Regions from separate parts of the Alteromonas macleodii ATCC 27126 genome, predicted to be linked through region 3. Evidence: predicted binding sites of a transcription regulator. Region 3 holds the regulator's gene; each other region holds the start of a gene.
The links. The regulator FNR, encoded in region 3, switches genes on or off when oxygen is low (the NO sensors DNR and NnrR bind a similar motif). The targets are predictions, from matches to a motif close to TTGATCTAGATCAA.
Positions count from the first base shown of each region.

Region 1 (3,268 bases), 250 kb from region 3:
CACACTACCGGGTAACTGACTCTCAACGTTGGTCGGTAATACGGCAATACCACCTTCGCTCTGTAAATTGTTGAGCGCAAGATTCAACGAATTGGTTCTTAACTTTGCATCGCGAAGTTGAGGGTAAGCAGTAAGCAACCAGTCTCTTGCCTTAGTTCCCCAATCAATAGCCACAAAATCTGCTGCATCAATAGTCTCAGACGCTTGTCCAATTCTATATAGCGCCAAATCCTGCTCTAGCAATACATCACTGTTTACTTCTTCAGATTTCAACGGTTCAGTGGAGAATGATAAGTCTGTCACCCTTTCGTGCAATTGTCGCGAAAGGGTATCTAACGTAAGAACTTCAGCCTTTACTGACCAATCGGGAAACGAGTTGTGTAGGTGACTGAGCATCTGAGGCAATAACAGCTCGCTCGCCAGCTGTGTTGCGCCGCAAACAACATATTCAGAGGATTGAATTTGGAGCTCTTGTTTTGCTTCGTTTAGCGTTGCGCATAATTGCCTAGCGTAAGGCAGAAGTTTCTCACCAGATTGAGTGAGCTGTATACTGTTGCGTTGCCTAATAAAAAGCGTGGTATGAAAATACTCTTCAAGTAGCTTTATGCGCGCACTGACTGCAGATTGAGTAAGGTAAAGGTTTTCAGCCGCTTTACCAAAGTGACGAGTTTTTGCCACCTCTATAAAGGTGGTGAGAAAGCGTATATCCATGCTTATTGTACAACCGAATCAAAGTGGGTCTAAATTGACACAGATAATACGGCAAGTAAACACAAAAGCACAGAAGCGCACCGCTATAAACGGTACGCTTTATTAAAATTTCACCAACTCGCTGAATTAATACTCTTCTTGGTGCAGGCGACGCTGTTTGTCACGGCGTTGCAGGTCACGCTTCTGCTTTTCCTTTACAGTACTTTGACGTTTGGAATTTGGCTTTTTAGCGTGAAAATCTTCCTCTTCTACCGAGTCCCATTCATCACGCTGGTAACGATAGTCTTTACTCATTGACTTCTCTGGGTTGTTAACACACCTCAATTATTATCTTAAGCGACAAAATAGAAAACGAATTTTAATCATCGTAGCGACAAGAATTTTTGATTATTCCCATCAGTGATTTTCATAGACTTTTAACGTCCAACTCATTTACGCTCGTGTAATAGCGACGCCCGTTGCAGGGCCAATAAATAAAAACTTACATTTTACTTTAATTTCAAAAACTTAGGCATATCACGCTTGAGGTTATCCCCTCGCACTTTCTGTATACTTTTCAAACGCAATCTTAAATTTAGTGTTAGATTTTATACCGTTAAAAATTTTTTATTGATAAGAGAAAAATCTTTTGTTTTATCTTCGTTTTTAATTATCTTAAAAGTGCGCTGAACAAAACATTACGTTGGGTACAACATGAAAAGTTTAGCTATTCGACAATCTGCAAAACCTTATATTGACCGTCAGAAGTTTCCATACGGTTTTCGTAAATCAGGTGACTTCAGTATTACTGAAGCCGATCTTCTAACCCACTACGGCAAAACACTGCTAGGACTTGAAAGTGGCGAATTGTCGCCTGAAAGTGATGATGAGAGACATTTCGTCGAATTCGTTACAGGTAAAGTTGAAGCTAGCAATAACCTAGAAAAAGCCTGGGCGAAATACGTCAGATTAGCAAGGGGCAAAAAGCACTTCTACACCCTTCACAGCAGTGCGAGTAACCAGTCAGACTATGATGAAGATTACTCTGATGAAGAATTCGATGTAGCATAATGCTACAGCATTACTAAAAAGCTCGCTCCGGCGAGCTTTTTTGTTATTGAACAAATGATCTCAATCAACTTCAGACAAGAACAAAATGAAGAAACATTAAGGACTGTCTACACTTAGTAGTAATACAGAGTGATGTGCAGTGAATCATGCATTTCATTCTGAAAAACGAGCCCATGCAAAGGAGGCGCAACGATGATCATCAGTTCAAAACAGCTTACTCACTTTTCTATTCATGCCCTTGATGACAAAGTGGGCGGCATCCGCGATATCCTTTTCGACGACGAAACTTTCACTGTTCGCTACTTGGTCGCAGATACCAATACTTGGCTACCGCTTAGCCGTAAAGTGGTGATATCACCTATATCTGTCAAACAGTTAGATGAAGATAGTGAGTCTGTTCATATCAATATGACAGTTGATACATTAAAAAACAGCCCCTCTATTGACGAACATAAGCCTGTGTCACGTGAATACGAAGAAAATCTCTTCAAATATTTTGGTTACGGATACTATTGGATTGGACCAGGAGCTTGGGGGGAGTTCGCACATCCAAATGAACTGGTCGAATTACAGCGCGCTGAAGAGTCTGAAACTGAAAACCCGAAAAAGAGCACCAACCACCTAAGAGCAGTGGGCGAAGTTGGTGGATATGAAGTTGCTACAACCACTGATAACGTTGGCCACATCAGTAACTTCGTCATTGACACCGAGAGCTGGAAGATAATCATGCTAGTGGTAGATACCAACAACTGGCTTCCGGGTGGCAAACATCTCGCACTTCTACCTAGCGATATCGAAAGTATCGACTGGGCGGCGCACAGCGTAGTAGTCAATTTAAGTCACGACGAATTGGTTGATAGACCTGAAGTGGAAAGTGAAAAAATATCTGAAGAAGGCTATGTGCCTATGCTTTGCGAGCAACTGAATAAAAACGGAAATTAATAACCGAAGAATGTCACTGTTGGCGATTTTTAGTTAGGAACTTTACAATGTCCGTTGTTGAAGGCGGACATTGTAGCTTAGGATACAAAAAGAAGATTACTCGCAGAAAAATTCGTACATCAAAGCAATCAAACGCTTGACGCGCTCGTCTGCTAAGCGGTAGTAAATAGTTTGACCTTCCCTTCTTGTGGCCACCATTTTTGATTCTCGCAATAAAGCAAGATGCTGAGAAATCACTGGCTGCGAGACGCTAACAACTTCGAGAAGTTCGGTTACCGATTTTTCCTCTTTCAGCAACGAACAAAGCACCATAAGGCGTGTTTTATTCGCGAATTGCTTTAGGAAGATCTCGGCTTCCGCAGCGTGTTCCATTATATCATCTGAACCTATTACCATATCCTCGGACATAAGCACTCTCTATCTGTAAAGTATTTCGGCACCAATTTAGCCATTTACTATACTAAAGTATAAGACATTTTGCCGACCTGCCAATTTATGCGACGAATCCCTGTATTTTACATTGTTTTATTACGCTGACATCAATATATTAGATTTTACTTATTTT
Region 1 is NC_018632.1:2,573,892-2,577,159, forward strand. It holds gene MASE_RS10975 (LysR family transcriptional regulator) at 1-711, opposite strand, end outside; gene MASE_RS20075 (hypothetical protein) at 838-1,005, opposite strand; gene MASE_RS10980 (MaoP family protein) at 1,405-1,761, shown strand; gene MASE_RS10985 (PRC-barrel domain-containing protein) at 1,954-2,703, shown strand; gene MASE_RS10990 (ArsR/SmtB family transcription factor) at 2,800-3,111, opposite strand.
Region 1: a site for FNR is predicted at 1,816-1,829, ahead of MASE_RS10985 (PRC-barrel domain-containing protein). Genes of this name have one in related genera too.

Region 2 (3,268 bases), 190 kb from region 3:
TTCATCTTCGTCATCGTAAACCGCGGTACGACTTACCCCGTCTGTCATTACTCGCTGGGCTTTTTTAACGATGTCACTTTCTAAGCAGCCACCGCTTAATATACCTAACTGATGCCCAGCGTCACTAAACAACATCATGGCGCCTGCTTTTCGATAGCATGAGCCTTCGGTTTTAAAAATAAAACCTAACACCCACTTATGCTTGTTTTTAAATGGAAGCCACTGGGCCAACAAATGGTTAACGTGATTACTCATAACTACCTCTACACCCGTTTAACCTGCTTATTGCTGTGATGCTGCTTGGGCAATAAATGCGGCCAATGTTGCTGGCTCTTGTGCCCCGGCTACGCCCTGATTACCAATGACAAAAGTAGGTACACTCTGAATACCACGCTGCATCCAAAGGGCTTCTTCCTCGCGCACTGCTTGCGCGTATTTTTCACTCTTAAGCGCTTGTTCAGCTTCAGACTTATCAAGGCCAACCGTTTGTGCCAACGCTACTAGAACACCTAGATCATTAATGTTTTTACCGTCTGTGAAGTAGGCATTAAATAAGGCCAGCTTCATTTCTTCTTCAAGGCCGTTTTCTGCAGCAAAGTGAATAAGCTGATGGGCCTTAAACGTGTTCTGCATGCGAGAGTCGTCAGTAAAGTTAAACGAAAAGCCTAATTGCTCGCCCGCTTCTACTAACCGCGCTCTGTTCTGCGCGCTTTGCTGTTCACTAATGCCGTACTTTTCCATTATGTGCTCGCGAAGGTTTTGCCCTTCTTCTGGCATATTGGGGTTTAGCTCGAACGGGTGAAACTTAATATCCACTTCAATGTTATCAAGGGTTTTAATGGCTTCTTGCAAACGCTGGTACCCAACAATACACCATGGACATACTACGTCAGAAACCATATTAACTGTTACAATCTGCATACCGCTCGCACTTTGTACACCTTGCTCACTTGCTGCCATGATAGGCCTCGCTTTATTGAATTTATGAAGATATAAGGGCTTAGATAAGGTTACAAAAAGAAACTTCAACCCCAAACTTCGATTATTTCGTCGCAGTTACATCAGTTTCTGCTGTGACTTTTGTTGTCGTGCCCATTGTGGTGCTGTAAAGCGTGGAAAGCTTTTCAAGGGCTGAGTGTGCCCATATTTCATAGCCTTTAGTGGAGGGATGAAAGCCATCTTCTGCCATCAAACCACTTTGCTGAATATCCGTCATAGTTCCGCCCACATTAAGTGCACTAACATATAATATGTCTGCGTTAGCCCGGGCTGTTACGCTATCAGCCAAAGCTTGGTTTAGTAACCACGCGCGGTAACCTAATAGTGCACGCAAAGGTTGCGGAAGCGCAGGAAAGCAATGAATTGGCGGTAGCGCAGTAAACAATATTGTTTCGCCCCCAAATTTATCTGACAGTAGCGTACTAATAGCATCGATGTTTTGTCGCCACCGTTTCAACGGTACAAATTTGGTCACGTCGTTAACACCAACAGAGACGAGCACCGACGAAAAGTGCTCGGCAGGCATTTCATGAAGAAGCTTGAGCACATCTTCACTTTTAAAACCTGTTTTAGCATTCAACGTCACTCGCGTTGGCCCATGCTTAACAAGGTTTGAGTACAGCAGACCTGTGAGTGCCCCCATTTGCGTCGTTGCACCAACACCAGCGGCAGCAGAATCGCCTATAACCAAAACGTTATTAGTTAATAGCAATTTACTATCGGCTGAGGTTAATACCCGCTCGCCGTCGGGCTCTGGCAGTACAGCGGTCTTCTTCCTCACCCACAATGCTTGAAACAAAATGACTGGAAGAAATAAAACAATTATCAGGTTTAACACCAAAACCTTGAAGTAGATCAAATCAGCCTCCTAAGCAATCCATTAAGCTTTAACCATCGAATTGAATTCGCGCCTAGTTATCTACATATAAGTGCAGAGCCAATATGACAATAATTGCCGTACAACAACGCCCCGTATCAACCATTACCAAATATGCGTTGAATGCTCCTCGCTATACCTCTTACCCTACTGCACTTAAATTTGAACCGCTACAAGATGACATACTTCCACAAGCACTTGCAGTGTCAAAAGCGCCGGCAGTAAGTCTCTACGTGCACATTCCATTTTGCAAAACGCTGTGCTACTACTGTGGCTGCAATAAAATGGTGACGCGTCACAATGAAAAAGCGGACGAATATTTAGATTACATAGAAAAAGAAATCCTGTCTAAGCGTTATTTAACTGACGGCAGGCGTGCAGTTTCTCTGCACTTGGGTGGCGGTTCACCCAGTTTTTTGAGCGAGACTCAGCATACTTATTTAATGTACCTGCTTAAGAAACACTTTACCTTTGAAGCAGGTGCTGAACTGTCAATTGAGTTAGATCCCAGAAATATCGATAAACACTATCTTCAAAACTTAAAATGTCTCGGCTACACACGCATTAGCTTTGGTTTACAAGATACTGATTACAATGTTCAGAAAACCATAAATCGCATACAAAGCACGTCTCACATTGCCGATTTAGTATTCGAGGCTCGGTCGCTGGGTTTCGACTCAGTTAACTTAGATCTAATTTATGGTTTACCAAATCAGTCAATTGAAACGTTCTCATCAACCATCGCCGCGACAAAAGCCATGATGCCAGATCGTATTTCGCTTTTTAGCTATGCACACCTTCCCGAGAGGTTCGCAGCGCAGCGTAAATTTGCTGAAGAAACACTGCCAAGTAGTGAAGAAAAAGCGGCGCTTTACAAGCTTGCCGTTAACAGCTTTACAAACATAGGTTATGAAATGATTGGTCTTGATCATTTTGCCTTAAGCAAAGACTCACTGGCTATTGCGAAAAATAAAGGCGAGCTTCACCGCAACTTTCAAGGGTATACCTTACGTGGCGACACCGACCTTATAGGGTTCGGCGTATCAGCCATTAGCACGGTAGGTAATGCCTTTGCGCAAAATGCTAAGGAGCTAAAAGAATATTACAGTCGGTTAGACAACCACCTGCCCAATGCTAAGGTTGGGCTGTCATTAAGTGTCGACGACCTTATTCGCAGAGACGTGATTTCTAGCTTAATGTGCAATTTAGCGGTAGACAAGCAAGCAATTGCCGACAAGCACCACATCATTTTTGATGAATACTTTGCTTCAGCCTTAAACAACCTTGAAGAACTTAAAGAAGACGGGCTTATCGAAACGACATCTCGGTATATTCGAGTGCCAGAGTCTGCTCGCATTTACATTCGGGCTATTTGTGCGCGTTTCGACGCTT
Region 2 is NC_018632.1:2,517,847-2,521,114, forward strand. It holds gene MASE_RS10740 (XdhC family protein) at 1-255, opposite strand, end outside; gene MASE_RS10745 (DsbA family oxidoreductase) at 283-960, opposite strand; gene MASE_RS10750 (SGNH/GDSL hydrolase family protein) at 1,043-1,780, opposite strand; gene hemN (oxygen-independent coproporphyrinogen III oxidase) at 1,942-3,268, shown strand, end outside.
Region 2: a site for FNR is predicted at 1,845-1,858, ahead of hemN (oxygen-independent coproporphyrinogen III oxidase). Genes of this name have one in related genera too.

Region 3 (3,268 bases):
TAACGGCAAACACGGGCTATGCGGTACTGATAAAAAGACTACACCGACAACGGCGACACAAATCCATCTGGCTTAATAGCAAGCACATCGCAATTGAGTTCGTCGATCACGTGTTCTGCAGTGTTACCAATTAGGGCCGCTGAAATGCCCACACGGCCAACGGTACCAATAACTACCAGCTCTGCATCCAGTGTTTTTGCCACTTGCGGGATGACCTTTTCCGGAAGGCCTTCTCTTACTACGCATTTGTTCTCAGGAATACCGTACTTTAACGCGTGACTACGCATTTCCTTTAAATGATGATTTTTTACCGCGTCGTGATAGGTATCGGGGTCGAACTCAGGCACTTCTATGGCGATATTAAGTGGTGTAGAAGGGTAACTGTTGACCAAATTTACGCTCCCTTTCAATAAAGAGGCGTAGTCGTTAGCAATGAGGGTGAGCTTATCGTTAAGTGCGGCGTGCTCATCGTCTTCACTGCCTACGTTTACTGCAGCAATAATCTCTCCTCCTTCTGGCCAGTCGTGCTCTTTAACGAGCAATACTGGCCGAGGGCATTTACGCATTAAATGCCAGTCGGTGGGGGTGAAAATAACAGAAGCAAGATCGTCGTGCTTTTTGGTTGCCTTTACCACTAAATCTATCTGATTGTTTAGGGTGTAGTAAATAATCGACTCATACGCACGATTATTCCATTCTACAACGATATCAGTTTCAGTGAATCCTTGTTCTCTTAAGTGGGTGGCAAGCCATTTTGCATGCTCCTTTGTAACTGCATCGCGCATTGACTCGCGCTCATCCGGGCTAAGCATGGTCGTCATATCATAAGATAAGTCGTATACCACCATCATTGCGGTAACTGAAGCGCCTGTTTTTGAAGCGAGTTCATAAGCTCGGCTTAGTGCAGGTTGGTTATCGCGCTCGGCATCTACCACGGCCAGAATTCGTTTACACTCAATCATAACGTCCCCCTAACTACGAAACTTAGTAGCGGCTGTCGAAATCGAAGCTTTCTAATACTAACTATAAACGACATTGGGAAAAACGTAAGTTGTTTTAGATCAAGAATTTTACGAGGCGACCATGAGTGAACCTACCTAATTGAATATGGAGCAACCGGCGTGGCGCTGAAAGGGTAGATAAGTGGCTAACACAGGTTACAAAAAAGCGCGCTTAGTGCGCGCCTTATTTAACACTTAAAAAGGACTAACCGCAGACAACGCTAGGGCCGTTAAGCGCCGCTAGTTTGGTGTTTAGCCTATCGAAATCCAAAATAGTAATAAGCTTGCCGTCTACTTTTATGATGTTGTCTTTTTGAAAACGGCTTAACAGACGACTAATCGTTTCAATCGTTAATCCTAAATAGTTTCCAATTTCGTTGCGCGTCATGGTTAAGTGGAATTCTCTATGGGAAAAGCCACGCTCTTCAAAGCGTTGCGACAGGTGTGAGATGAAATACAGTAAGCGCTCTTCTGCAGTTCGCTTGTTTAAAAGCATGATCATGTCGTGATCTTGTTTTATTTCAGCGCTCATGAAGCTCATGATCTGGTGACGTAGCTTTGGAAATTGCACTGACATTTCGTCGAGGGTCTCGTAGGGAAGCTCACACACCATGGCAGTTTCTAACGCAGAGGTATAGCTTTGGTGCTTGTTCTCTCTTAATGCATCGAAACCGATAATGTCACCAGGAAAGTGGAAGCCGGTAATCTGTTCTTCACCTTCGGTATTAGTCACAAATGATTTGAATGAACCGGTTCTCACTGCAAATAGAGAACGGAATTTATCACCAGTTTGAATCAGCGTGTCACCTTTATGAAGCGGCTTCTTGCGTTCAATAATATCGTCAAGAGACTCGATTTCTGTTTTGTTTAACGCCACCGGTAAACACAGGTGACTGAAACTACAGTTTTGACAGTGAATAGAAAATTGGCTTCCTTTGCTCATAATGCACGCTCTCTAAAAGAATACCCGACAATAATACACCCATTTTTAAACGATTGCGCCATGAATAAGATAAGCTGCATATATTGCCATTATTACTGCAATAATTTGTCTAAAATGGTTATGTTGAAAACTTTGAACAATATATTGGCTACCAGCGCTTGCAGCGAGCAAGGTGGGTAATGTACCCAAACCGAAGAAGAACATAATAGCAGCGCCTTCTAGCGCGTTACCCGCCGCGAGAGACCAGGTAAGTGTGGAATACACCAAACCGCAAGGAAGCCAACCCCAAATAAAACCATAAGGCAACGCACTTAAAGGGGTCTTAAATGGCAAAAAGCGTTTTGAAAGCGGCTGGACTTTGGAAAATAGGCCTTTACCCGCATTTTCCAGCACTGTTAAGCCAGTCCACCACTTACCCAAATAACACGCCAGTAGAAGCAACATGATTCCGCTAAGTAGGGAAAGGGCATAGTTGGCAAGAGGTATATAATCTGCTGCAATTTTTCCAAGTGCCCCGGTTATTGCTCCGGCGATGGTATAGCTCACTATACGTCCCATGTTATAGGCGAGGGTATAGGGTAGTGCTGAAGCGCCTTTAGGCGATACCATCCTTAACGCAGCGACAATTCCACCGCACATTCCCACACAGTGAACTCCGCCGGCTAAGCCGATAAGAAAGGCAGAGAAGTAGTTAATCCCTTCCATGTGGCGCTTGGCTTTTGTCTACTTTACTGTCTTGAAGTTGCTTGCGTTGCTCAGCTAGCTTTTTTTCTTCTGGCGGAAGATCATCGTCAAACAATATGCTATAACCTTGGCGATCTAAATCTTCAAATTGATTGGTTTTCACCGCCCAAAAGAATATCACGATAGCGACGGCAACAATGATGATGGCGATTGGAATTAATACGTAAATAATACTCATGCTATTTGCTCAAAAGTCGCGTTGAGTTTGTGACCACAATGATACTGCTTAACGACATACCAACAACAGCCATCCACGGTGAAAGTAGGCCTGATACGGCGAAAGGTAAGATCAAAACGTTGTAACCTACCGACCAGCCGATATTTTGCCTTATTTTTTGCTTCACTTGATGCGCAGTTCGAATAAGCTCTGGTACAGAAAGCAGTTGATCGCCAAGCAGTATCACATCGGCGGCAGTTTTAGCCACGTCTGTGGCATTACCCACTGCAATCGCCACATCAGCGCTGGCAAGAACTGGAGCGTCGTTAATACCATCCCCCATCATCATCACTTTCGCGCCAGATTGCTGCATAGCTTGAACGGCTTCGTACTTTTGCTCAGGTGTTAGGCCACCTTTAGCGG
Region 3 is NC_018632.1:2,327,729-2,330,996, reverse strand. It holds gene uspE (universal stress protein UspE) at 39-962, opposite strand; gene fnr (fumarate/nitrate reduction transcriptional regulator Fnr) at 1,207-1,944, opposite strand; gene MASE_RS09855 (sulfite exporter TauE/SafE family protein) at 1,990-2,649, opposite strand; gene ccoS (cbb3-type cytochrome oxidase assembly protein CcoS) at 2,636-2,866, opposite strand; partial or broken gene MASE_RS09845 (heavy metal translocating P-type ATPase) at 2,868-3,268, opposite strand, start outside.